3 regions of the Bacillus sp. 5w2 genome follow, and region 3 is predicted to be linked to each of the others. Evidence: riboswitches for the same ligand, from Rfam matches in the RefSeq annotation. Region 3 holds a riboswitch; each other region holds the start of a gene.
The links. A riboswitch is a leader RNA that binds a small molecule or an ion and turns the genes downstream of it on or off. The one in region 3 is predicted to bind thiamine pyrophosphate.
Positions count from the first base shown of each region.

Region 1: another riboswitch for thiamine pyrophosphate. It lies ahead of tenA (thiaminase II); the one in region 3 lies ahead of thiM (hydroxyethylthiazole kinase).
Region 2: another riboswitch for thiamine pyrophosphate. It lies ahead of thiT (energy-coupled thiamine transporter ThiT); the one in region 3 lies ahead of thiM (hydroxyethylthiazole kinase).

Region 1 covers NZ_JBTIWT010000016.1:47,572-55,984, forward strand. Annotated here, with positions in the region: gene ACXY7N_RS22315 (FtsX-like permease family protein) at 1-411, shown strand, start outside; gene ACXY7N_RS22320 (lipoprotein BA_5634 family protein) at 465-1,151, shown strand; gene ACXY7N_RS22325 (DUF3914 domain-containing protein) at 1,228-1,569, opposite strand; gene ACXY7N_RS22330 (esterase/lipase family protein) at 1,848-3,089, shown strand; gene ACXY7N_RS22335 (homoserine dehydrogenase) at 3,176-4,216, shown strand; gene pdxR (MocR-like pyridoxine biosynthesis transcription factor PdxR) at 4,381-5,829, shown strand; gene ddlB (D-alanine--D-alanine ligase) at 5,834-6,748, shown strand; TPP riboswitch at 6,821-6,926, shown strand; gene tenA (thiaminase II) at 7,050-7,739, shown strand; partial or broken gene ACXY7N_RS22355 (N-acetylmuramoyl-L-alanine amidase C-terminal domain-containing protein) at 7,895-8,029, shown strand; gene ACXY7N_RS22360 (DUF3937 family protein) at 8,191-8,413, shown strand, end outside.
Region 2 covers NZ_JBTIWT010000017.1:72,481-80,893, reverse strand. Annotated here, with positions in the region: gene ACXY7N_RS23280 (DUF350 domain-containing protein) at 1-2, opposite strand, end outside; gene ACXY7N_RS23275 (PspA/IM30 family protein) at 84-749, opposite strand; gene ACXY7N_RS23270 (FeoB-associated Cys-rich membrane protein) at 1,173-1,340, opposite strand; gene feoB (ferrous iron transport protein B) at 1,357-3,345, opposite strand; gene ACXY7N_RS23260 (FeoA family protein) at 3,342-3,569, opposite strand; TPP riboswitch at 3,764-3,865, shown strand; gene thiT (energy-coupled thiamine transporter ThiT) at 3,952-4,620, shown strand; gene ACXY7N_RS23250 (sensor histidine kinase) at 4,829-6,697, opposite strand; gene ACXY7N_RS23245 (response regulator transcription factor) at 6,694-7,383, opposite strand; gene ACXY7N_RS23240 (class D sortase) at 7,423-8,043, opposite strand; gene ACXY7N_RS23235 (LPXTG cell wall anchor domain-containing protein) at 8,134-8,413, opposite strand, start outside.
Region 3 covers NZ_JBTIWT010000007.1:103,050-111,462, reverse strand. Annotated here, with positions in the region: gene ACXY7N_RS14640 (endonuclease/exonuclease/phosphatase family protein) at 1-642, shown strand, start outside; gene ACXY7N_RS14635 (YhgE/Pip domain-containing protein) at 949-3,810, shown strand; gene topB (DNA topoisomerase III) at 3,852-6,041, opposite strand; TPP riboswitch at 6,314-6,423, shown strand; gene thiM (hydroxyethylthiazole kinase) at 6,496-7,302, shown strand; gene thiE (thiamine phosphate synthase) at 7,319-7,978, shown strand; gene ACXY7N_RS14615 (alpha/beta hydrolase) at 8,061-8,413, shown strand, end outside.

The sequences.
Region 1 (8,413 bases), on a different contig from region 3:
TTAACAATCGAGTTGCTAAGTGCAAAACAAACGAATGGGTTATTACTTATGGCAAGTGTTTTAGTCGGAATCGTCTTCTTTACATTTGCCGCTAGTTTTATATATTTCAGATTATATACAGATTTGGATCGTGATCAACAGCAATATAAAATGATTTCGAAAATGGGATTAAGTAAACGGGAATTAAAAAAGGTTGTAACGAGACAGTTAGTATTAATGTTCTTCTTACCAATTATTGTTGCAGTAATTCATACTATAGTCGCTTATATGGCATTACAACAATTAGTAGACTTTTCTATTTTAAATAGTTCTATCGTTATTTTAATTTCATTTATATGTATACAGGTATTATATTTCTTTATAACCCGTTGGCGTTACCTGCAAAAGCTGTATAAGGTTATGGAGCAATAGAGTATATTAGCTTGTAAGATTACACAAAAATATGTGAAAAAATGAACTGTATGATGAAAGGAAACGCGATGAAAAGAACTTTAACTATTTTTATGTTAACGATACTATTTTTAATAAGTTTTAGTGCATGTTCTAAAAAGGAGAATTCATTTCCTGCAAACGGTTTAATAATCATTGGGGATGAAAATAAAGCTTCACCAATTATTAGTCGTTATCAAGAAATTACCAAAGAAAATGAAGTGTTTTCTGTGAAAAAAAGTAAATATGGGAATGGACAGGTATTAATTTTAAATGAATCCACAGCACAAGCGATGATTAAAGCAAATGTTTTTCGTAAACGAGATAATGGATCCAATTTAAAACTAATAGATAAGTTACCGAAATTCCCGAAAGAGGGCTCGCTGTTGTTTACACATGAAGATGAAAAGAGTATGAAAAGTATTGAATTAGAAGGAAAAGAGATTCCTGTTTCATACGATAGTGACGCTTGGATAGGTAACACTCGTAAATATCCAACGCAATGGTATGTAATGGTATCAAAAAATAGTGTGTATAAAGAAATAAAGGCAAATGAAACGAAAATGCACCTTCTTCATTTGAAACAATCACTAGGTGACGAAAAGCCTAAAATGTCGACAGATAATACCTTGGTTAATGAAAATGTCAAAGTAAAAAAGCTAATTAAAGGTTTGGAAGAAGAACTATCTTTTCAGTTTGTAACGATTGAAGAAAAACCTTAAAAAAGAGTTCGAGGCTGATAGAAACTTTATCAACCTCGAACTCTTTTTAGTGTATAGGCCATTCATATAACATATATTACATTACTTCATTTAATCGAGTCTCATGCGTTTCTTCAATCGCATTTGAATGTTGAACTGAATTATTTTGAGCTTCTTTTTCTTTACGGACTTTTTGTAGCATTTCAAGGATGATCCATAAAGGAACACCTTTATCCTTTAACGTCTTCCATAAATCTAATTCGTTAAATTTATGCTCAGGTTGTTTCATTTCTTTTTCAGATGAACGAATATCAAATTTGATAGGATCATTTAATTTTTTAACTTCAAGTTTAGTAGAAGGGATAGTATTACGCTCAAGATTAGATGGAGTTATTTTAGTAGGTTGAGATAATGTATGAATATTTAATTCGATTTGCATGACTTTTCCTCCTTCTTAAGTAATGAAATTAGTTTTCTTATGATTTTTAAATCCATTTAACATGAAGAAACTAAATCTAATTATAAATTCAAATAATCGGATTTACAAGTTATATTGTAAAAAGTAAATGTTTACTTGAATTAATATTTATCAACATTTGTGTATGCTTTCTATATATACAATGTATATAAAATACTTTACATTATGTTTAAGTTATAAACTAAATATGTATATCTTTTTTACAGAAAAATGTAAACGTTTTATTAGGGGGAGGAAGCATGGGGAAATTATTTTTAAAAATATGTTTATTCGCAATAGGGACTGTGCTTTTATTCGCAGCAAAAACAACTCACGCTGAAAAGAGACAACAAAATAATTATCCTATCATATTAGTGAATGGATTTGCTGGGTGGGGTAGAGAGGAAATGTTAGGGGTTAAATATTGGGGTGGTGTTCATGATATACAAGAAGATTTAAAAAGAAATGGTTATACAGTACATACTGCTGCAGTTGGACCTGTTTCTAGTAACTGGGATCGTGCATGTGAATTATATGCGCAAATAAACGGTGGTACAGTAGACTATGGTGTCGCACATGCTGAGAAACATGGACATAATCGTTTTGGCAGAACTTATAGTGGTTTTGCACCAAATTGGAGTGAAACAAATAAAGTTCATTTAGTTGGGCATAGCATGGGTGGACAAACGATTAGAACATTAGTACAGCTATTAAAAGAAGGCAGTTTTGAAGAAAAAAATTATGTAAACAATCATCCGAACACGAATATATCACCACTATTTGAAGGCGAGAAATCATATGTTCATAGTGTTACAACATTAGCAACTCCTCACAATGGGACAACACTTGCGGATGGTAGTCTTCTACTGCCGTTCGTCAAAGATTTACTCATTACAGCTGCAAGTTTTGGAGGAAACAATAATTTATCGTTATATGATTTTAAATTGGATCAATGGGGTATAAAGAAGAATACTGGAGAGTCTTTTTTCCAATATACTGATCGCATCCTAAATAGTTCACTTTGGAAAAATACAAAGGATATAAGTCAATGGGATTTAAGTACAGATGGTGCAAAGGAGCTCAATAATTGGGTAAAGACGCAATCAGATGTGTACTACTTATCTTATAGTGGACATGCATCACAAGCGGCGCCTATAACAGGTTTACATTTGCCTCATATAACAATGAATAAAGTGTTAATGGGGAATGCATTTTTCTTAGGGTCCTATGCAAGATATGAAGAAAATCGTCCATTAATTGATACTTCTTGGTGGCAAAATGATGGTGTAGTAAATACAAATTCTATGATTGCACCATCATCTAATGCTACTGTAAATAGTAATGAGCCTTTACAGATTGGAAAATGGAATCATATCGAAACGAAAACAAATTGGGATCATCTCGATATGGTAGGACTTAGTGTTTCAGACACGTTAGGTTTTTCTAGTATTCAAGAGTTTTATAGAACAATTGCAGAAAAGCTATCACGTTTACCAAAATAGGTAATAATAAAGCGCTCTCGATGGAATTCGAGGGCGCTTTATATTATATTGAAAGAGGGATATGGTAGAAAAAATGGGGGGATATTATGAAAATTAAAGTTGTATTATCAGGATATGGAACAGTAGGAAGAGAGTTTATAAAATTATTAAATGAAAAATATTCATATATATATGAAGCATATGGAATAGAGTTAGTTGTAAGCGGCGTATTAGGTAGAAATATTGCAATACATAATGAGGAAGGTTTGTCTATTCATCATTTATTAAAGTATGGTGGCGGTAGCGCTGCAATTGAAGAATATATTGAACATTATCCGGAGGAACGAGCGACAGATAACATAAGTGGTACTGTACTAGTAGAATCAACCATTACAAATCTTAAAGATGGAAATCCAGGGAAACAATATATAAAACAAGCGATTGAGAAACAAATGGATATAGTAGCAATTTCAAAAGGCGCACTCGTTACAAACTGGAGAGAAATAAATGAAGCGGCAAAAATCGCAAATGTACGAATTCGATATAGTGGTGCAACTGCGGCCGCATTACCGACGCTTGATATTGGTCAATTTAGTTTAGCTGGTTGCCATATTGAAAAAATAGAAGGAATATTAAACGGGACTACAAATTATATTCTTTGGAAAATGAATGAGGAGGATATTACGTTTGAAGAAGCACTGAAAGAAGCACAAAGTAAAGGAATTGCTGAAACGAACGCAATATTAGATGTAAGTGGTTCTGATAGTGCGTGTAAATTGATACTTTTGACAAACAGTTTAATGGGAACAGAGAATACACTTGCCGATATACATATAAAAGGAATCGAACAGGTTACAAAACAACAAATTCGAAAAGCTAAAGAACATAATAAATATATTAAATTAATAGCTTCAGCATATAAGGATAAGGATGGTAAAGTGGCTCTTCATGTGGAACCACACGAAATAGATAAAGATCATCCGCTAGCAAATGTAAATGGGACAGAAAAAGGGATTACGTTCTTTACAGATACGATGGGACAAGTTACTACAATTGGTGGTGCTTCTAATCCACGCGGAGCCGCAGCAGCAGCTTTAAAAGATATAATTAACTTATATCGTAAAGATTTGTCACGTATTAACGGGTAGTAAAATTATCAATTGGTGAAGGGTAATAATCAATGGTCGGGACGAATCACCATTGATTAAAGTTTCACTTTATAAAACCGTACCGCCCTTAATAAAAAATACATATGTAGTGGACCTTTTGAGAATGAAATTAATATGCAAAAATAATTGCAGGGGGTAAGGATTTGTTTAAAGATTTTAAAGTTGTCAAAGATCGTCCCGTTTATATTCAATTGAAAGATTATTTAAAAAAGATGATTATGAAAGGGCACTTGCTCGGGGAACAAAAAATACCTTCAACGAGGGAACTAAGTGAATTATTAAGTGTGAGCAGAAATACTGTACTCGCTGCCTATGCAGATTTAGAGCAAGAAGGACTCATTTATGCAGTTAAAGGAAAAGGGAATTTTGTTGCGAAGGTTGATATTTCAAACACTTCGTCTGTTGAAATAGATTGGAAAAATAAACTTAATACAGTTACCTTATTAGCGGATGAATTAGATTTAATGAAACATGGTGTTCGCTGGGAAAAAGGAATGATTGTTTTTAACAGCATCGCTCCAGATGAAAAGCTATTTGATGTGGAAAATTTCAAAAGAGCTTTTCTTACTCGTATGTCCATTGAAGGTGATGTCGTATTAAACTACGGTTACGCAAAAGGGTATAGACCGCTAATGAATTATCTACTTCATTATATGGAAATGAAAGGTGTAGATATTTCAAATAAAGATATTTTAATTACAAATGGATTTACAGAAGGATTAGACATTGTACTATCCTCGTTATCGAAGAAGTCAGGGCGGGTTATTTGTGAGAATCCGACTCATCATGCTGCACTAAAGCTTTTCCGTTTACATGGACTTGAAGTGCATGGAATTAATATGAATGAAGATGGCATTGATACGAACGAAGTTGAAAAAAGCTTGCGTGAAAAAGAGTTTGATTTTGCGTATTTAATTCCTTCCTATCATAATCCAACCGGCATTGTTACGAGTTCGGAGAAAAGAACGGAACTGATGAGATTATTTTCAAAATATAAGATTCCTATTATAGAAGATGGATTTAATGAAGAGCTACGTTATTCAGGATCACATTTAGCACCATTATTAACTTTTGCTGGCGCTGGTAATAATGTGATTTATATTAGTAGCTTTTCAAAGGTACTTTTCCCTGGTTTACGTGTAGGCTGGATCATTGCAGATAAAGAACTGATTCATTATTTAGAGAGTGTAAAAAGAGCAAGAACAATTCACACATCTACTTTAGATCAAGCTGTTCTGTTTCAATATTTACATGAAGGATATTTTGAAAAATATTTAAAAAAGGCAAGATCTGTTTATAAGAAAAAATATGAGTTAGCTGTTAGGGCGTGTAACGAGTACATTCCGTTTCAAAGAATGACCGGTGATGGTGGACTTCATTTATTTATAGAGTTAGAAGAAAAAATTCATGCCCGTACTCTTTTGCAAAAGTGTTATGAGCAGGGGGTTACATTTTCTCCTGGAGATGTTTTTTATTCTAATGGAGAAGGAACGAACACTTTTCGATTAGGATTTTCACGTTTGAAAGAAGAAGAAATTGTTCGGGGAATCAAAATAATCGGTGATACAATAAAAAATGAAATTTGGAGTTGAGGAAATGAGAATTGGCGTTATTATGGGAGGAGTATCCTCTGAAAAACAAGTATCAATTATGACTGGAAATGAAATGATTGCACATTTAGATAAAAGTAAGTATGACATTGTTCCAATTACGTTAAACGAAAAAATGGATTTAATCGAAAAAGCGAAAGACATTGATTTTGCGCTGCTTGCATTACACGGAAAATACGGAGAAGATGGGACTGTTCAAGGAACGCTTGAAAGTTTAGGTATTCCTTATAGCGGGAGCAATATGTTATCTAGCGGTATATGTATGGACAAAAACATTTCGAAAAAGATTTTACGTTATGAAGGAATAGAAACACCAGATTGGATTGAACTTACAAAAATGGAGGATCTAAATCTTGATGAATTAGATAAGTTAGGATTTCCGTTAGTGGTAAAACCAAACTCTGGTGGCTCGAGTGTCGGGGTAAAGATTGTATATGATAAAGACGAATTAATTTCAATGCTGGAAACTGTGTTCGAATGGGATTCTGAAGTAGTAATAGAGAAGTATATAAAAGGTGACGAGATTACATGTTCCATTTTTGATGGAAAACAGTTACCCATCATTTCAATTCGACATGCGGCGGAGTTCTTTGATTACAATGCGAAATATGATGATGCTGGTACTATTGAAGAAGTTATTGAACTTCCAGCTGAATTGAAAGAACGTGTAAACGAAGCGTCACTGGCTTGCTATAAAGCATTAAAATGTAGTGTTTATGCAAGGGTTGATATGATGGTGAAAGACGGTATTCCATATGTAATGGAGGTTAATACATTACCAGGGATGACACAAGCAAGTCTATTACCAAAAAGTGCAGATGCAGCGGGAATTAATTATAGCAAACTATTAGATATGATTATTGAAACTTCATTAAGAGTAAGGGAAGAAGAAGGGTTTTAAGTAGCAGTATCATGAATACTTTTGACAGTAACATGAAGTATGTTATGATGAATACAATACGAAAATTAAATATTTATCCACTAGGGGGGCCTATTATAGGCTGAGATCAAATGGGAATTTGAGACTCTTAGTACCTGATCTGGTTAATGCCAGCGTAGGGAAGTGGGAAAGACATTGCTATTTCATGAATAAATACTGTCAATTTCACTTTCTTTACGCCTGTAAAGAAAGTTTTTTTATTTTACAGATTTAATAATTGTGGGTAAATACTTAAATTTTATACATTATGGGAGGGATTTAAATGAAATTTTCACAATCATTACGTCAAGAAGTAGATTCAATTTGGGAAGCTAGTTTTCATCACCCTTTTGTAAAACAACTTGGTGAAGGAACGTTAGATTTAGCTAGTTTTCGCTATTATGTGCTGCAAGATTCATATTATTTGAGTCATTTTGCTAGAGTACAAACTTTAGGAGCTGCAAAAGCACTGGAATTAGAAACGACAGCTCGTATGGCACATCATGCTCAAAATACATACGAGGCGGAATTATCTTTACATGAGAATTTTGCGAAGAAACTAGGGATAACTCAAGAAGAAAAAGATAGTTTTATCCCTGCTCCAACTGCATACGCTTATACTTCACATATGTATCGTGCTGCGTATGAAGGACATTTAGGCGATATCATTGCAGCAATTTTACCTTGCTATTGGTTGTATTATGAAATTGGTGAGCGTTTAAAAGAGTGTCAGCCAGAAGAACCAATTTATAACGAATGGATTTCTGCTTATGGATCTGATTGGTTCCGTACGCTAGTTGAAGAGCAAATTACAAGATTAGATACTATCGCTGAAAACGTAACAGAGTCTGACCGTAAGCGAATGAAACAGCATTTCATTATTAGCAGTCAATATGAATATTCATTTTGGGAAATGGCTTATACTTTAGAAAAGTGGCCAGTGAATACAGAAGTAAAAGATGTAATCGGATAAAGAATGGAAGTAATGTTATAGATAGGTATGGATAATACCTATCTATATATTTTTTCTTGTCAGATTTGCGTAAAGTCGATAGTGCTGCGGATATAGCAAAATGGCATATCGATAAGTTAGTTAATTTAATTTTCTACGCATTAACTGGATAAACTTCTGCGACTTTTATTTTACAATCAAACTTCGTTACTGCTCCAACTTCAGATGCACAACGTAATGGAATGAAATTCTACCTTGAACGTAAAGATTGGTGGTTTGAAGTTAAACAAGAAAGAAATCGGCTCTGTTAACTGTAACGGAGTTGTTTTTTCTTGCAGGAATTTCTAAATCATTATGGAATGCTGTTAATACAATATGTAAATATGCATATTGTATCTTTTGGAGTTCTTGATGTGTTAAAATTAAATATATAGATGCATAAATGAAAAAGAAGCAAAAGTAGGAATATCCAATGAATTTTGAGAGGTGTTACATGTTTACAAATAAGAAATTAATTCGATTTGGTCTATCGTTGTTTGTATTTTTAGGGATAATTAATTTTACGATTAGTTATTTTCAAACATATCTTGAAACAGCAGCAAATATTAAATGGGTAGTTCCAGAAATTTGGAAAACTATTTTGATAGATGTTCCTCAAGGTATACTTGTTCTTTTAGGCGCAATTGCTTTATATG
Region 2 (8,413 bases), on a different contig from region 3:
ATTGCAAAACCTCCTATTAAATGATAATAGAAAACCGACATGAATTTATTTAGACATGTCGGTTCATTTGTCTCTATTCTATATTATTTCTCATACTGCTTCATAATACGAGCTAATTCATCGTCAACAGCAGAATTTTTGTTTAAGCTTGCGAATTCGTCATCTAATGATTTTTCTTTTTTGTACACTTCACCGCTTGCTTCTGCTTCAGCCTCTAATTGAAGAGCTTTCTCTTCCATACGGCTTAAACCAGCTTTTGCTGAATTTGAATCAAATCCAGACATCGCCTGATTAATATTCTTTTGTGCTTTCGCCGCATTTACACGTGCTACAAGTGTTTCACGTTTATTTTTCAGCTCTGTTAATTGCTTACGCATTTCTTCTAGCTTCAGGCGAAGGTTATCAGCAGCAGCTTTGTTTTGCTCATAGCTTGCTTTATACTCATTCATCTTTTGTTCTGCGTTTTGTTTTTCTTCAAGAGCACGACGCGCAAGGTCAAGATTGCTTGCTTGAACAGCCATATGAGCTTGCTCTTCACGTTTTTTCACAAGTGCTTCTTGCTCTTCAAATAATATTTTGAATTTCTTCTCAAGCGCGATTTGAGCTGCTACACTTTTCTCAGCTTCTTGTACATCCGCTTGCATATCGCGTAAATATTGATCCGTCATCTTAACTGGATCTTCCGCTTTTTCAATTAGTGAATATACATTTGACATTGTTAAATCTCTTAATCGTTTAAATACAGACATTCTAATTCCTCCTATGACTTACCTCGTATTTCAAATTCACTACTTGGAAAACTGAAAAATCTCCCTTTACAGTAAAGAATATTCATTTTTACAACCTATGTGTTTATTATAACAAAACTAATATGTCCTTACATGTTATTTCCAAAATACAGCCAATATAATATGACATTCCAGATAAAACATTGTATTCCTAATATATTCTCATTAATCCTCTTCAGAATTGAATTATTTTTATAAACTTTCACTAAATCACATTATTGTAATGTTACTGTAGGCTAACTCGATAGTTACGTTTCAATATTTTTTATACACTAATACCAGAAGCAACAAACAAGCTTCTCATACTGTAAAGACTAATACAAAAGTTGTATTTACTATAAAGTGAAACAAAAAAGGCTTTGCGAATTTCGCAAAGCTTTTTTGTTATTTATGAGCAATTTGCTCCATATCCGGACTACAAGTTTGTGACTGACATGACTTATTTAAAGAACATGCTGCGCATTTTCCTTTTTTACTTCTCTTTACAAAATTCACTAGCGTATATGCTGCATAACCAAAAATGATAGCTCCAATTATAATATTGACCATCATCACAATACATCTCCTTCTAGAATCCGAGTAAGGATCCAACTTGGTATATAATGAACGTTAATACATAAGCAACAACTAATGGATAAGCGACAGAGAAAATTGTCCATTTCACCGATCCCGTTTCACGTCTAATAACAGCTACTGTCGCTAAGCACGGAACATATAATAAAACAAAGAACATAAATGCATACGCTGATAACGCTGTATAATGTGCTCCCATTACATTTCCTAGCACATCTTCTTTAACCGCATAAATAATCGCCATTGTTGAAACGACAACTTCTTTTGCCAAAAATCCTGTTAAAAGGGATGCCCCAGCTTGCCAAGTTCCAAAGCCAAGCGGTGCAAATAGTGGTGCGATAAATCCACCAATCATCGCTAAGAAACTGTCTCCCATGTCAACACCAAATCCTGATGGACCTGCATAATTTAATAACCAAATGACAACCGAGCCACCGAAGATGAATGTACCAGCTTTACGAACAAATCCTTTCCCCTTCTCCCATGTGCTCAGCCATAACGTTTTCGCTTGCGGCACGCGGTAAGGAGGTAGTTCAATGACGAAAATAGACTTCTCCGCTTTTAAAATTGTCAGAGACATAATTTTTGTAACTAATAACGCTAGAACAATACCTGCAACATATAAAGAGAACACAACAGTTGCCTGACTATGAGGGAAGAATACTCCCGCAAATAACGCATATACAGGTAAACGTGCCGAACAAGACATAAATGGTGTTACAAGCACTGTAAGTAATCTTTCTTTTTCTTGTTCAATCGTTCTCGCTGCCATAATACCTGGAACATTACATCCAAAACCGATAATCATCGGAATGAATGCTTTTCCGTTTAAACCGAAGAACTCCATAATTCTATCCATAACAACTGCAATTCGCGCCATATATCCTGAGTCTTCTAATAATGAAATGAAAAAGAATAGTGCAAAGATTTGTGGCACGAATACTAATACCGCACCAACACCAGCAATAATACCTTCTGTAACGAGTGCTTGAATAAAGTCAGAAGCACCAATACTTGTGAGTCCAGCCGTTACCCAATCCGTAAGCTGCCCGCCAAAAAATCCATCTAACATATCAGATAAAGGTGTACCAATCCACGTAAACGTAACCTGAAAAATAAAAAACATAACTGCTAAAAAGATTGGAAGTCCTAAAATTTTATGTGTAATTAACCTATCGATTTTTTCCGAAAAAGGAATTTTTCCTTCTTTCTCATGCTTCATAACATTTGTTTTTAACTTTTCAATATACGCTTCACGAGTTTTGTAAATGTGCTCCTCTAACGTACAATCGAGTTTTCCTTCTAAGCGAGATCGAATGGCTACAAGTTCCTTATAAATTGGTAATGCTTTCATTTCTTTTTCTACTACTTCGTTATTGCTTAAAAATTGAAGGGCTAACCATCTCGGATGCTTATAATTCACTGTCTCTAAAAGAGCGATTACCTCTCCAATTCCTTCATCCATTGGTACACCATATGAAATAATGAATGGTTTTTTCTCATTTTTGTCATTTTCTTTAAGAGTAGTAAGCAGTTCTTCACAGCCTTTTCCGCTTCTTGCAACGACAGGAACGACTGTTACACCTAATAGTTCTGATAACCGTTTTACATCAATTACAATGCCTCGTTGCTTTGCCACATCGACCATATTTAATCCAATTGAAACCGGTTTTCCAAATTCAAGTAATTGCAACGTTAAATGCATATTTCGTTCAAACTGCGAGGAATCCACAATATTTAACATATGATGAAATTCGTCTGTTAGTAGAAAATTCGTAACGACACCTTCGTCACGTGAAACTGGATTCAAATCATACACTCCTGGTAAATCAATTAATGTTCCTTGCTTATCTTTTAATTTACCAACCTTTTTTTCTACTGTTACACCACTCCAGTTTCCTACATATTCATAAGAACCAGTAAGTGCATTAAATAATGATGTCTTCCCTGTATTCGGATTCCCTAGCAAAGCTACCTTATTCACGCTAATTCCACCTTTATCATTTTCGCGTCACAATGACGAATACTAATTAACTGTCCACGACACTCCAATGTACAAGGACCTTTAAACATCGCTTTCTGTTTCAAGCGAAGTTCGCTTCCTTCCGCAAGACCGAAAGTAGCTAGTCTACGCTTTAATAACTGATCTAAAGACTGAATACTTTTTACTAACACTTTCTCGCCAATTTTAATATCTACTAAGCTCATAACCTTCCCCCTCAGAAGAGAATGATAATTATTTTCAAAAAAATTATAGCATATTCTATTTCATTTGGACTATATCTTTTCGCTTCATATTTATTAACATTTCAATACAATTATATTTCAATTATTGTCATACTTGATTCATTTGCCATTCTCATCCATTTCGCTTACAATAAACAATAGCAAATAAAGAATCTCGTTATCACAGGGGGAGCCATGCCGCTGAGAGGGAACACTTCGTTCCGACCCTTCGAACCTGTTAGTTAATGCTAACGCAGGGATTGTGCAAACGTCCGAAATACATACCTCTTTTTTATTTACGTATTTCGTATCCTCCTATGATACCTATTCTTTTTTGTACAACTTGGATTTAGGGGGAGACAACATGCGTAACACCAATTTACAAGCGATGATCGAATCTGCCATTCTTGCAGCCTTCGCCTTGGTCATCGACATTTTACCATTATCAATCAAACTTCCAACAGGCGGTTCCATCTCATTCGCTATGATTCCTATTTTTATTATCGCATACCGCTGGGGCTTCAAAATGGCTTTCTTAGGAGGCTTAATTTGGGGATTATTACAAATTGTCGTTGGCGATGCCATTATCGTCACACCAATTCAAGTACTCATTGAATACTTCGTTGCTTTCGCATTCATTGGATTTGCTGGTTTATTCTATCGTCCAATTCAAAAAGCACTTTTAACATCCAATGAAAATAGCGAAGACCAATCCAATTTAGGTAGCCGTAAAGACAAACCTTCTTCAAAACAAAACGAAGGAAAGAAAGTTATTGGTTACATTATTGTTGCTACATTTGTTGGTAGCTTTGCTCGCTACTTCTGTCACTTCATTGCCGGTATTATTTTTTGGGGACAATATGCACCGAAAGGTCAATCAGCTGTGCTATATTCATTAATCGTAAATGGTAGTACAATGATTGGTTCCTATATTCTATGTACCGTTTTACTTATCTTTTTATTTATCACTTCACCACGTTTATTCAAGAGTATCAATGCTTATCGACTAAACTCAAACAAAAAGAGCGCTTAATGAGCGCTCTTTTTTTCATATCGTAATATCAATTAAAAATACAATAAATGCACAAAAGAAAATAAATACCATTATACTTAGCCAATTGCTATGCACGGTTCATCGACTCCTTACATAACCTCATTTTCTAATCAGATTATATCGCTTAAAAATAAAGATTAGGTAAAGATAATATGAAAATAAATTAAAAAAGCGTAGCATGCATCATCTACGCTTTTTTCAATAAGTAGAAATAAAATAATACACCATCTTCTGTATTCTTTACTCCATATTCAACACCGTGTAGTTCTAAAATATTCTTTGAAATGGCAAGCCCAAGACCTGTTCCACCTTGCGAACGCTGGCGAGCTGCATCCACGCGATAAAAACGATCCCAAATTTTATCTAATTGTTCTTCTTCAATGTGAGTACCTTTATTTTCAATACATACTTTTATACGATCTTTTTCATCTATTGTAGAAATAATAATATCTTCTTTATTTGGTGTATAACGTATGGCATTCGTAATGAAGTTCACGATGACTTGTTCAATCCGGCCTTGATTTGCTATCACTTCAAATGGACCTATATTTTTATGAACACGAAGTTCTTTTTTCTCTATTTTTACAGAAAGGTGTTCACATATATCTTCAATTACTGTATCGATATAAAATGAATCCATTTTCATTTTATATGTACCTGACTCAAATTTAGCTAACTCAAGCATATCCAAAATTAACGTATCCATTTTATCTACTTCTCGTTCCATTGCCTGAAAATAGTACTCTTTTTTATGCTCAGCTACTCCATCTTTTAAAATAGAAATACAGCTTTTCATAATGCTCAGCGGTGTTTTTAATTCGTGCGAAACACCAGAAATAAATTCTTTCCGCGTATTTTCTAGCTTTCTTTCCTTTTCAATATCTTGTTCTAGCTGTCCAATATGCGAATGGAGCTTATTGGATAATACATTAATATTTTTCGACAAATCACCAATTTCATCTTTTGAAGTGATCGGTATTTGTTCTGTGAAATCTAAATGCGCTATTTTCTTCGTTGTATCATTTATTTTTAATAACGGTTTTGCGATTTGTTTAGAGTAATAGAACGAAGCGAGAAAAATAAGAACAACTACAAATGCAATGATGTAGATGTAATAATCTTGTACCATTTGTACAGCCTCATCTACAGGCTGTAAGGAAGCCATCGCATATATATATGTTATGGATCCGTCTTTTTCTTTTATCGGTTGCATTAATAATTTATATTTTATATCATTTTTTTCATAGTCCATTGTCTTTGTTGAATACTCTATTGGATTACCCTCTTTTAGTACTACATCCGTTTGAAATTCTTTTATGCTATCCAAAAATAAAGTGTTTTTATAAATTGGATTTACGGGGCCTTTTACATCTGGAAACTGTACTTTCGTAACACGCCCTCCTATGATAGCATCTGGTTCTTGGGCAGCTGGTTCTTGGGCAACTTGCTCCTGAACGACCGGCTTCTTTTCCTTACCAACTTGTTCACCCGCTGCTTTCTTTTTCTCCTGATCTAATTTACTCATTTTCTCCTTAAATGCTTTTTCTAACGGTTTATTCCATCCGCTTAAAGTCTGCTTAGATAACGAGAAAGTGAATGGAATAAAACTATCTTCTTTTTTCATTCCAGAAAAATAAATTTCTTGGCCTAAAAACTGTTCTGATGATTTATTATCAATCTCCTCAATATTGACGAGATTGTATAAGGGAATTTTGAATATTTGATGTCCAAAACTCTTCTGTTGCCTACGATCTATCGTTACCTCAAAATAAAAATCATCTGCATGTTTTAAATTCCCGTTCTGATCTAATGTCGTAATCCACGTATTATTTTCTCTTAAAAAGTCTTGCTCCAGCTTCTGAATTCCTTCTGCATTTCCGGCATTATTTAAATAATTCTGTTCAAAGGAATTTAAATTCACTTTAATATCTTCCACTTTTCGATTCGCATAATATTGTTTAAAAAATATCGTTTGTCCAATAAATATCGTCGCTAAAATTAACATACATAGTGCCGTTGTGAGAGTAAATAATTTTAGTACAATCCCTTTTCTCATACATTCCCCTCAAATTTATATCCGGTGCGTACTACAGTTGTAATGTATTTTGCTTTCGCTCCTAATTTATTTCTTAGATTACGAATATGACTATTAACCGTTCGATCATCACCGGCAAATTCGTATCCCCAAATTCTTGAAATGAGTTGCTCTCGTGTTAAAACAATCCCTTGATTTTTCATAAAATACGCTAATATTTCAAATTCTGTATGTGTTAAATTAATGTCTGTTTTATCTACCGTAACAGTACGTGACGGAAAATGGACGTGAATACCATGGATTAATAATGTATCATCTTCATTCTCTAAAAGTTGCTTTGTTACTTTTCTACTTTCTAACAACCTTTTCGCTCTTGCTAATAAAATTGGTGGGCTATACGGCTTCGTCACATAGTCATCCGCCCCAAGTTCAAATCCAAGTAACGTATCGTCTTCATCTACACGCGCCGTCAACATAATAATAGGAACCTCAGATGTCTTACGGATTCTTCGGCAAACGGACCACCCATCAAGTTCCGGCAACATAATATCTAAAATAACTAAATCCACCTCTTCTTGCTCAAATACAACTAAAGCTTCTTTCCCATCTCTTGCTTCAAACACTATATATTGCTCACTCAAAAAATAATCTTTTAATATTTCACGCAAAATATCTTCATCTTCCACAATTAAAATGTTTTTTGCCATAACTTATGTATCCCCTTCCCACTTTCAAAAACTACAATCTTATTTTGCATAGCTCGCAGTTAACTTCGCTTCGATAATATATCTATCTGGTGCATCCCCTATATAATCAAATGGATAGCAAGTTGTCAGTGTTAATATCGGTTCTTCTTTTTTTATAATAACAGTACGATCATCCGCATGGGTAATCCATGTCTTTTGAATTTCATATGTGTAAATTTTATTATCATACTCTAAAACAAGGGTATCTTTTTCTTTTAGCTCCCCTAAATCGGTAAATACAGTATCCCGGTGCCCACTTAGTACAGTATGTCCACCTCCAGATGGCGTTGTCGTTACATCACTAACGAACATTCCAACCCCTTTCTTCAAAGTTGCATCATCCGCTCCCCAATATATAGAAAACTTCTTCTTTATTTTGGGTATATTTAATATCGCTACCTTTTCTCCTTCTTTATGTTCTGTTTGAGAAGAAGGCACTTGAGAAGTTACAGATGTTTCGTGAGAAAGTTTATTATCTTGTATATTGTTAAGGCTCTTTATTTCTTCTTTCGTTAATTGTTGAGCAGAGCTTTTTCCTTTATACCATTCCACTGCGTAATATGATCCCATAAATAGCCCGATGGCCATCAATATGATTCCGATATAATTAAGTAACTTCAATTTTCATCCCTCCATGCAAAAAAATGGTAGGAATAACCTACCATTTTTAATATGTGAAATTTTCCCGCTCTTTATAGGACAATATTTTATTTACACCTTAACTTTATTACGACGATTCAAACCAAATAATGTACCTATTGCGACAAGACACGCGCTTAACCCCATCATTACTACATTATTTGATGCAGTGTTTGGTAATTTTTCACCTTGTACAACCGGCTTTGCTACTTCTTTTTTTGCTGCAGCATTTTTTTGCTGTTCCTTAATTGCTGCTTCTTTTTTTGCCATATCATTTTTTAACTGTTCTTGTGCTATTCCCTTTTTCTCTTCTTCACTTTTTTGTCCAGCTTTTATCGCTTCCTCTTTTTTA
Region 3 (8,413 bases):
GGTAACAAGAAAGAAGATAATTTTGGGCTTTTACTATTAGCAGAGTTAAAAGCGTTACATGTAAAAGATTACAATATTACTTGGGATTTCTCTCATATTGGTTATGATGTGTATGAAGAAGGATTAGCGATTATAACGAAGCATAGTATTATAAAAGAAGATACGTTCTTTATATCAGAAAATAAGGATACAACGTATTGGAAAACACGTAAAATTGTAAGTACAACAATTGCTTATAATGGTAAGAACGTCACGTTTTACTCTTGCCACCTCGGTTGGTGGAATGATGAAGAAGAATCATTCCAAGATCAAGTTGAGCGTTTAATGGAGCGTGTAGATAGTAATGAACGATCCTTCTTAATGGGTGATTTTAATAATAACGCCCGTTTGCAAGGTGAAGGCTATGAATATATGATACAAAAAGGTTTGTACGACACATATGAACTAGCAATAGAGAAGGATGAAGGAACAACTGTCCAAGGTGAAATTGCTGGTTGGGATGAAAATAAACATAATTTGCGAATCGATCTAATATTGTGTAACCGAAGTGAAAAAGTTCGTTCTTCAAAAGTTATTTTTAATGGTATAAACCGAAAGGTAATTTCAGATCATTTCGGTGTGGAAGTACAAGTAGATATATAATAGAAGAAATCCTCACAGATGATGAAAAGCTGTGAGGATTTTTTTGAGGAATACAAGTATTTCCAAGAGAAAATACTTGTATTTTTTATGACATTTCCTATATATTTGTTATTATTGAATGTAAAACTAATTTGGTCATTTTGTATGCATACTTTTTTTACTTCGTTATATAATGAAGTAAGTGAAATATTTAATGGGAAAAATAGTGTGTTTTCGTTTAATCCACGATGTAGAAAGTGATATAATTGCAAAATGCATGTATCATTTTCTAAAGAAGGAAAAATATATAATTAGGTGATAACTTCTATGAAACAAATTTGGCGTATTTATAAGACAGATTTACGGAATGTAGCTAAACATTGGGCTGCAATTGTTATTGTTTTAGGATTAATGATTTTACCATCGTTATATGCATGGTTTAACATTAAAGCTTCTTGGGATCCTTATGGAAATACGAAAGGAATCCAGATTGCAGTTTCTAACCAAGATGTTGGATCAAATTTAAGAGGGAAAGATATTAACATCGGGAAAGAAATTGTAGATTCACTTAAGAAGGACAAAAATTTTGGGTGGAAGTTTGTTGATGAAAAGCAAGCGATTTATGGGGTAGAGCGTGGAGATTATTCTGCAAGTATTACTATTCCAAAGGATTTCTCTGAAAAGATTGCAACAGTCTTGAATGAAAATCCACAGAAACCAGAAATTGATTATTACGTAAATGAAAAGGTCAATGCCATTGCGCCGAAGATTACAGCTAAAGGTGCATCGGGGCTGACAGAAGAGATTAGTAAAAACTTTGTTAAAACAGCAAACGGCGAGATTTTTGAAATCTTCAACGATCTTGGAATCGATTTAGAAACTAACTTACCGAGTATCGAGAAAGTAAAAGACCTTGTATTTAAGTTAGAAGCGCAGTTCCCAGAAATGAATACATTGATGGATAAGGCGTTAGATGATGCGACTCGAGCAGAGGATATTGTGAAAGTGGCGCAGAAAGATTTACCTGTTGTAGAGAGTGTCATAAATGATGGACAGGAAGCGTTGGCGAATTTAGATAAGTTCTTTGCAAGACAAGATCAAACATTAAAAAATGCTCCAGGGAAGATAAGAAATGATTTAGTAGTAGCACAAGGTGTTATGGATAGTGCAGCTGCATTTACCGACTTTTTAATGAATCCAGGTGTTGATCTAAACATCCCTGATTTCTCTGGAATGAATGGCCTGCCTGAATTCCCTGCAAGACCAGACCTTTCTAAGTTGAATAGTGATGGTTATAAGGGGATAGCACAAAATATTAATCAAACAGTAAATAATGTTTTAAGCTCATCACGTGCAGGAACAGCTTATGGGAAAAGTGTTGTAAATGGATTGCAAAATGGTCAGTTTGATCCAGAGCAAGCAAAGAAAGATTTAAATGCAGTATCAGATCAACTGCAAGCTCGTACAGAAAATATTTCATATCTTATTAATATATTTACTGAACTTCAAAACTCAGCCACGACTGATTTTGGAAAAAGCTTCTTCCAAGGGCGAGTGGATCGCTTAACTAAGCTTAAAGGTAGTATGGAAAATGCAAATAACGGCATTAAAGATATTGTAAGTGTTATCGGTACAGGACAAGAAGTAAAGAAAGATGTAACAGATGTAGCAAATCAAAAGTTAGATGCAGCAAACTCATTAATTGATCAAGCGGAAAAAGATTACAATGAAACATTTGTAGCAGATTATAAAAAAGCAGTTAGCACAGTAGATCAAGCTAAAGCAGATGCAAATGAAATATATGATAATGCAAAAGCGGATTATGAGAAAGCAAAGAATAGTCTTGAAAGTACTAAATCTAGTGTCCAAAAAGCATTAGAGGATGTACAAAATAGAGGTGTTAATGGTTTAGAAGGTTCGAAGGAAGCCTTAAAAAGTTTAAATGGTCAATTCCAAGCTGGAATTGGTTTAATCGATGATATGATTCCAGTTCTAGAAAGTACAAATAAGGTTTTAGCAGATGTAAGTAGTGATAAAAACCTTAATAATGGAATTGCAAAATTAAATAAAGCAAAAAGTAGTCTGCAAAAAGGTGTAGATGCAACGAATAAGGGAATTACACTTCTTAACAATGGACAGAAACCTACAAAAGATGTAATTGAAAGTATTAACAACGCTGCGAAGGGCGGGTCAGCTCAATTAACAGATGTATTATCGACGTATGATTCAGAAATTGTACCTAATTTCAATACAGCAATTGCTCGTACAAAAGAGATGTCGAAAAATACAACTCAAATTTTAAATGATGCAGACAAAAAGCTTCCAGATGTTAAAAAGCTACTAGAAGATTCATCAAAAGGCTTAGTAGACGGTAGAAAGAAATTAGCAGACATTAAAGCTGACATGCCGGAGACTGAGAAAAAGATTAAAGACTTAGCAAATAAAATTCGTGATTTTGAATCAGAAGAGGATATAAAAGACATCATACGCTTATTGAAAAATGATGTTGAAAAGCAAAGTGATTACTTCGCGAATCCAGTAAATTTAAAAGAGAATAAGTTATTTGCAATGCCGAACTACGGTTCAGCGATGTCACCATTCTACACAGTGCTTGCATTATGGGTAGGCGCACTATTAATGGTTTCGTTATTAACGGTAGAAGTACATGAAGAGGGCGCGAATTATAAGAGCCATGAAATATACTTTGGACGTTTATTAACATTCTTAACGATAGGTCTTTCGCAGGCATTTATCGTATCGATGGGGGATATATTCTTACTCGGTACGTACGTAGTCGATAAATTCTGGTTTGTGTTATTTAGTTTATTTATTGGCGGAGTATTTGTTTGTATCGTGTACTCGCTCGTTTCTATTTTCGGAAACGTTGGGAAATCGATGGCAATCATTTTACTTGTGCTTCAAGTAGCAGGATCGGGTGGTACGTTCCCAATTCAAATGACACCACCATTCTTCCAAGCAATTTATCCGTTCTTACCATTCACATATGCAATTAGTGCAATTCGTGAAACAGTAGGTGGCATGCTTTGGGATATAGTTATTAGAGATTTACTTGTATTAAGTGTGTTCGTAGTAGTCATCGTTATCGCTGCGTTATTATTGAAAACACCAATTAACAAATCGAGTGAAAAGTTTGTTGAGAACGCAAAAGGAAGTAAAATTATTCATTAATAAAAAAAGGTTCCTACCGATAGAGGTAGGAACCTTTTTGTTTAATCAAATTTTAATTTCTTTAATGCTTCTGCGAACGGGTTGTTTAATGGTTCTTCTTCTTTATTCTGTTGTTTCATATATTTTTGAACGTCGCGCTTATCAGCCTTGCTTCCAGATTCTTTTTTACGTCTCTCCTGGAATGTCGATAATTTCTCGCGATAGCCACATTTACATGCGAAAATTTGGCCAGCGCCTTCACCACGTAATTCTAACTTCTTCTTACATTGTGGGCAACGAGCGTTTGTTGTACGAGATACATTTTTACGATGACCACATTCACGGTCTTGGCAAACGAGCATTTTTCCTTTTTTGCCGTTTACCTCCAGCATTGGTTTACCACAGTCTGGACAAGACTTCGTTGAAATGTTGTCATGTTTATATTTTTTATCACTCGATTTAATTTCAGAAACAATTTCTTTCGTATAGTTCTTCATTTCTGAAATGAATACTTCTTTTTTCAGTTTACCCTTCGCAATTGCTTCGAGCTTTTGTTCCCAATCACCAGTTAGCGTAGGTGATTTTAACTCTTCTGGCACTAAATCGAGTAACTGACGACCTTTTGAAGTAATGTGAATATCTTTACCACGTTTTTCAAGTAAGAATGAATTGAATAGCTTGTCGATAATATCAGCTCGTGTCGCTACAGTACCTAATCCACCAGTTGATTTTAACGTATCAGCAAGTTGTTTATTTTGCGTATCCATATATTTTGTAGGATTCTCCATTGCTGAAAGTAAAGTCGCCTCGTTAAAACGTGCAGGTGCTTTTGTTTGACCTGATGTTTGCATAATTAACTTCACAGTTAATGTATCGCCTTTTTCAATGTGAGGTAGAAGTTGCTCTTTTACGTCATCGGTTACATCATCATCTTCAAAGCGATTTTCATATACTTCCTTCCAGCCGGCATGTAGAATAGTTTTTCCGCGTGCGATGAACGTTTCATTACCAACTTTTGTGCGTAGCGTTAGTTGTTCGTATTCGAATGCTGGGAATAAAACGGCTAAGAAACGTTTTACAACTAAATCATAAATTTTACGTTCTTTATCTGTGAAGGCCGAGAAGTTAACGTATCCTTCTGTTGGAATAATTGCGTGATGATCACTTACTTTACTATCATCAACAAATGACTTATTAGACTTGATAGGCTTTTGTAATACTTTATGTGCTAAAGGACGGTACTCTCCAACGCCACATGCTTTTAGACGTTCTGGGAGTGTTCCAACGATATCAGATGAAATATAGCGTGAATCTGTACGAGGGTACGTTAGCACTTTATGTTGCTCATACAATTTCTGCATAATGTTTAATGTTTCTTTCGCAGAATAACCGAACTTTTTATTTGCATCACGTTGCAATTCAGTTAGATCGTAAAGACCAGGAGAGAATGACTTCTTCTGTTTTTTATCAATTTCTACAACAGTAGCATTATGTTTATCTAAACCTTTTACAATACCATCGATTTTTTCTTTATTAAAACTGCGACTATTGCCGTTTGCATCTTGCCAAGTTAGTTTTAACTGATTCGTTGTTTGAGCTTCGATGCCGTAGTAAGTTTGAGCTTTGAAGTTCTTTATTTCATCTTCACGATTAGCGATCATAGCGACAGTAGGTGTTTGAACACGGCCGCAATTCAGCTGGGCATTAAAGCGAGTCGTTAAAGCTCGAGTCGCGTTAAGACCGATATACCAGTCAGCTTCTGAACGTGCAACTGCAGAAGCGTATAAATTGTCATATGCTTTACCTGGTTTTAAATTAGCGAAGCCATCTTTAATTGCTTTATCAGTAACGGATGAAATCCATAGACGTTTGATTGGTTTGTTAACTCGAACCTTATCAATAATCCAGCGAGCGACTAACTCTCCTTCACGTCCAGCATCTGTTGCTACAATAATTTCAGTTACATCTTTTCTAAGAAGCTGACTTTTTACAGCATTAAATTGTTTCCCTGTTTGTTTAATCACCGTTAATTTCAAACGCTCTGGTAGCATCGGTAAATCTTCTAAATTCCACTTTTTATATTTCACATCATAGCTTTCTGGATCTGCTAATGTAACGAGATGACCTAAAGCCCAAGTTACAATATATTTACTACCTTCAAGGTAGCCGTTTCCTTTTTTATCGCACTTCAGTACGCGAGCAATATCACGTGCAACGGAAGGCTTTTCAGCGATTACAACGCTTTTTGACATATTTAAAACATCCTTTCAAATTTCCATACGTTAACTATAGCATACATCTTCTTGAGATTCAGTTTCGCTCCAGATTTGAACGTTTTTTAGTGGGATAACATCTGTTTGAAAGTGAATGATGGCGACAGAACATAATATGCACCATGATGAGACTATGAGAAATAGATACTTATTTATTATACGTATTGTTTTATTAGTTGCTTCTATATTAAATAGAAAAGTAAAGAACTTGTTATTTTACTAGAATAAGAGTAGACTTTGAAGTAGAAGAATACTAAACACATGGGAGTTTGTGGATGCAAACTGAGAGTATGACTAATCCGTCATTGACCATTTGAACCTGTTGGATAATGCCAGCGTAGGGAGAGTGTAAAAGCACATGTTCAGGCACTTTGCGTACGCGCAAAGTGTCTTTTTGTGTATCTCCCATCACTATAGTTAGGGGATGAGAATGATGAATATAAAAGAAATTAGTAAAGTAGTGGATTTGGTGAGAGAATCTAATCCGCTCGTTCATAATATTACAAATGTCGTTGTAACAAATTTTACAGCTAACGGTTTGTTAGCGTTAGGGGCATCGCCTGTAATGGCGTATGCAAAAGAAGAAGTAGCAGAAATGGCTAGCATTGCTGGAGCGTTAGTATTAAATATGGGGACACTTCGCCCTGAAGAAGTAGAAGCAATGTTACTTGCAGGTAAATCAGCAAATGTGAACAATGTACCAGTACTGTTTGATCCAGTTGGTGCAGGAGCAACATCGTATCGAACAGAAGTTGCGAGACATATTCCAGCTGAAATCGAGTTAGCGATTATTCGCGGAAATGCAGCTGAAATAGCGAATGTTATTAATGAGAGATGGGAAATTAAAGGAGTAGACGCTGGTGCTGGAAATGGTAATGTCGTAAGTATTGCAAAGCAGGCAGCAGACGAATTGAATACAGTTGCGGTAATTACTGGAAAAGAAGATGTTGTTACAGATGGAGAGCGAACTATTCTTATTCAAAATGGTCACCCTATTTTAACGAAAGTTACAGGTACTGGTTGTTTACTAACTTCTGTAATAGGAGCATTTGTAGCGATAGAAAAGGATTATGTAAAGGCAGCGGTAGCCGCATTAACATTTTATGGTGTAGCTGCGGAACTAGCAGCTGCCAAGACAGTGGAAAAGGGACCGGGTAGTTTCCAAATTGAATTTTTAAATCAGTTAGCGAATACCACTTCAGGTGATATTGAGAAGTATGGGAAGATTGAGATTATATAGTAAGGAGGGGAACTAGATGTCGCGGATTACAAAGGCTGAAATGTCTAGGTTATTATCAGTATATTTTATTATGGGAAGTAACAATTGTACGAAGGAGCCACTACGAGTATTGAGAGATGCACTTGAAGGCGGTATAACAATTTTTCAATTTCGTGAAAAGGGGGAAGGCGCTTTAACGGGAGAGAAACGCATTTGTTTCGCAAAAGAACTACAAGCAATTTGTAAGGAGTACGGTGTACCATTCATCGTAAATGATGATGTGGAACTAGCTCTCGAGTTAGATGCAGATGGCGTGCATGTTGGACAAGATGATGAAGGAATTACTTCTGTTCGTGAAAAAATGGGGGATAAAATTGTTGGTGTATCTACACATACAATTGAAGAAGCACGTTGGGCAATTGAAAACGGAGCTGATTATTTAGGTGTTGGCCCTATTTTCCCAACGAGTACGAAAAAAGATACGAAAGCTGTGCAAGGAACGAAATGTTTAGCTCATTTTAGAGAGCAAGGAATTACAATACCGATCGTCGGAATTGGTGGTATTACAATTGAAAATACAGCTTCAGTTATAGAAGCAGGTGCGGACGGTGTTTCCGTTATTTCCGCGATTAGTTTAGCAGAATCTGCGTATGAAAGTACGAAGAAGCTAGTAGAGGAAGTAAGTAACAGTTTGTAGAAGAAGGCTATGTAGTATTAAAAGGCTACATAGCTTTTTATTTTTTTCTGATATTGATATTTAGAAAAAGGGAGATGATTGTTTGAAACGTAAACAGTTTGTAGAGTTGCAAAATGAATTATTTCGTTTATTCGAACAAGGAGACTTTGATGTTATTTATAGATACATAGATAAAGCGAAAAGAGAGTTCCCTGAAAGGATGGATAAAACTAGCTTTTGGGAAGCGTGTGTACTTTCGATAGAAGGGAAGTATGAAGAAGCAATTGTTAGTTTAAATGAAGCTTTAGAAAAGGGGATTTGGTGGAATCCACATACACTTATGCAGGATGAAGATTTAAAGGAATTACGAGAGAATGAAGCTTTTAAAATGATAGTGAAAAAGTGTGAAGAAATCTTTAAGAAACAGCAGCTAACAGCCGACCCGAAATTATTTAC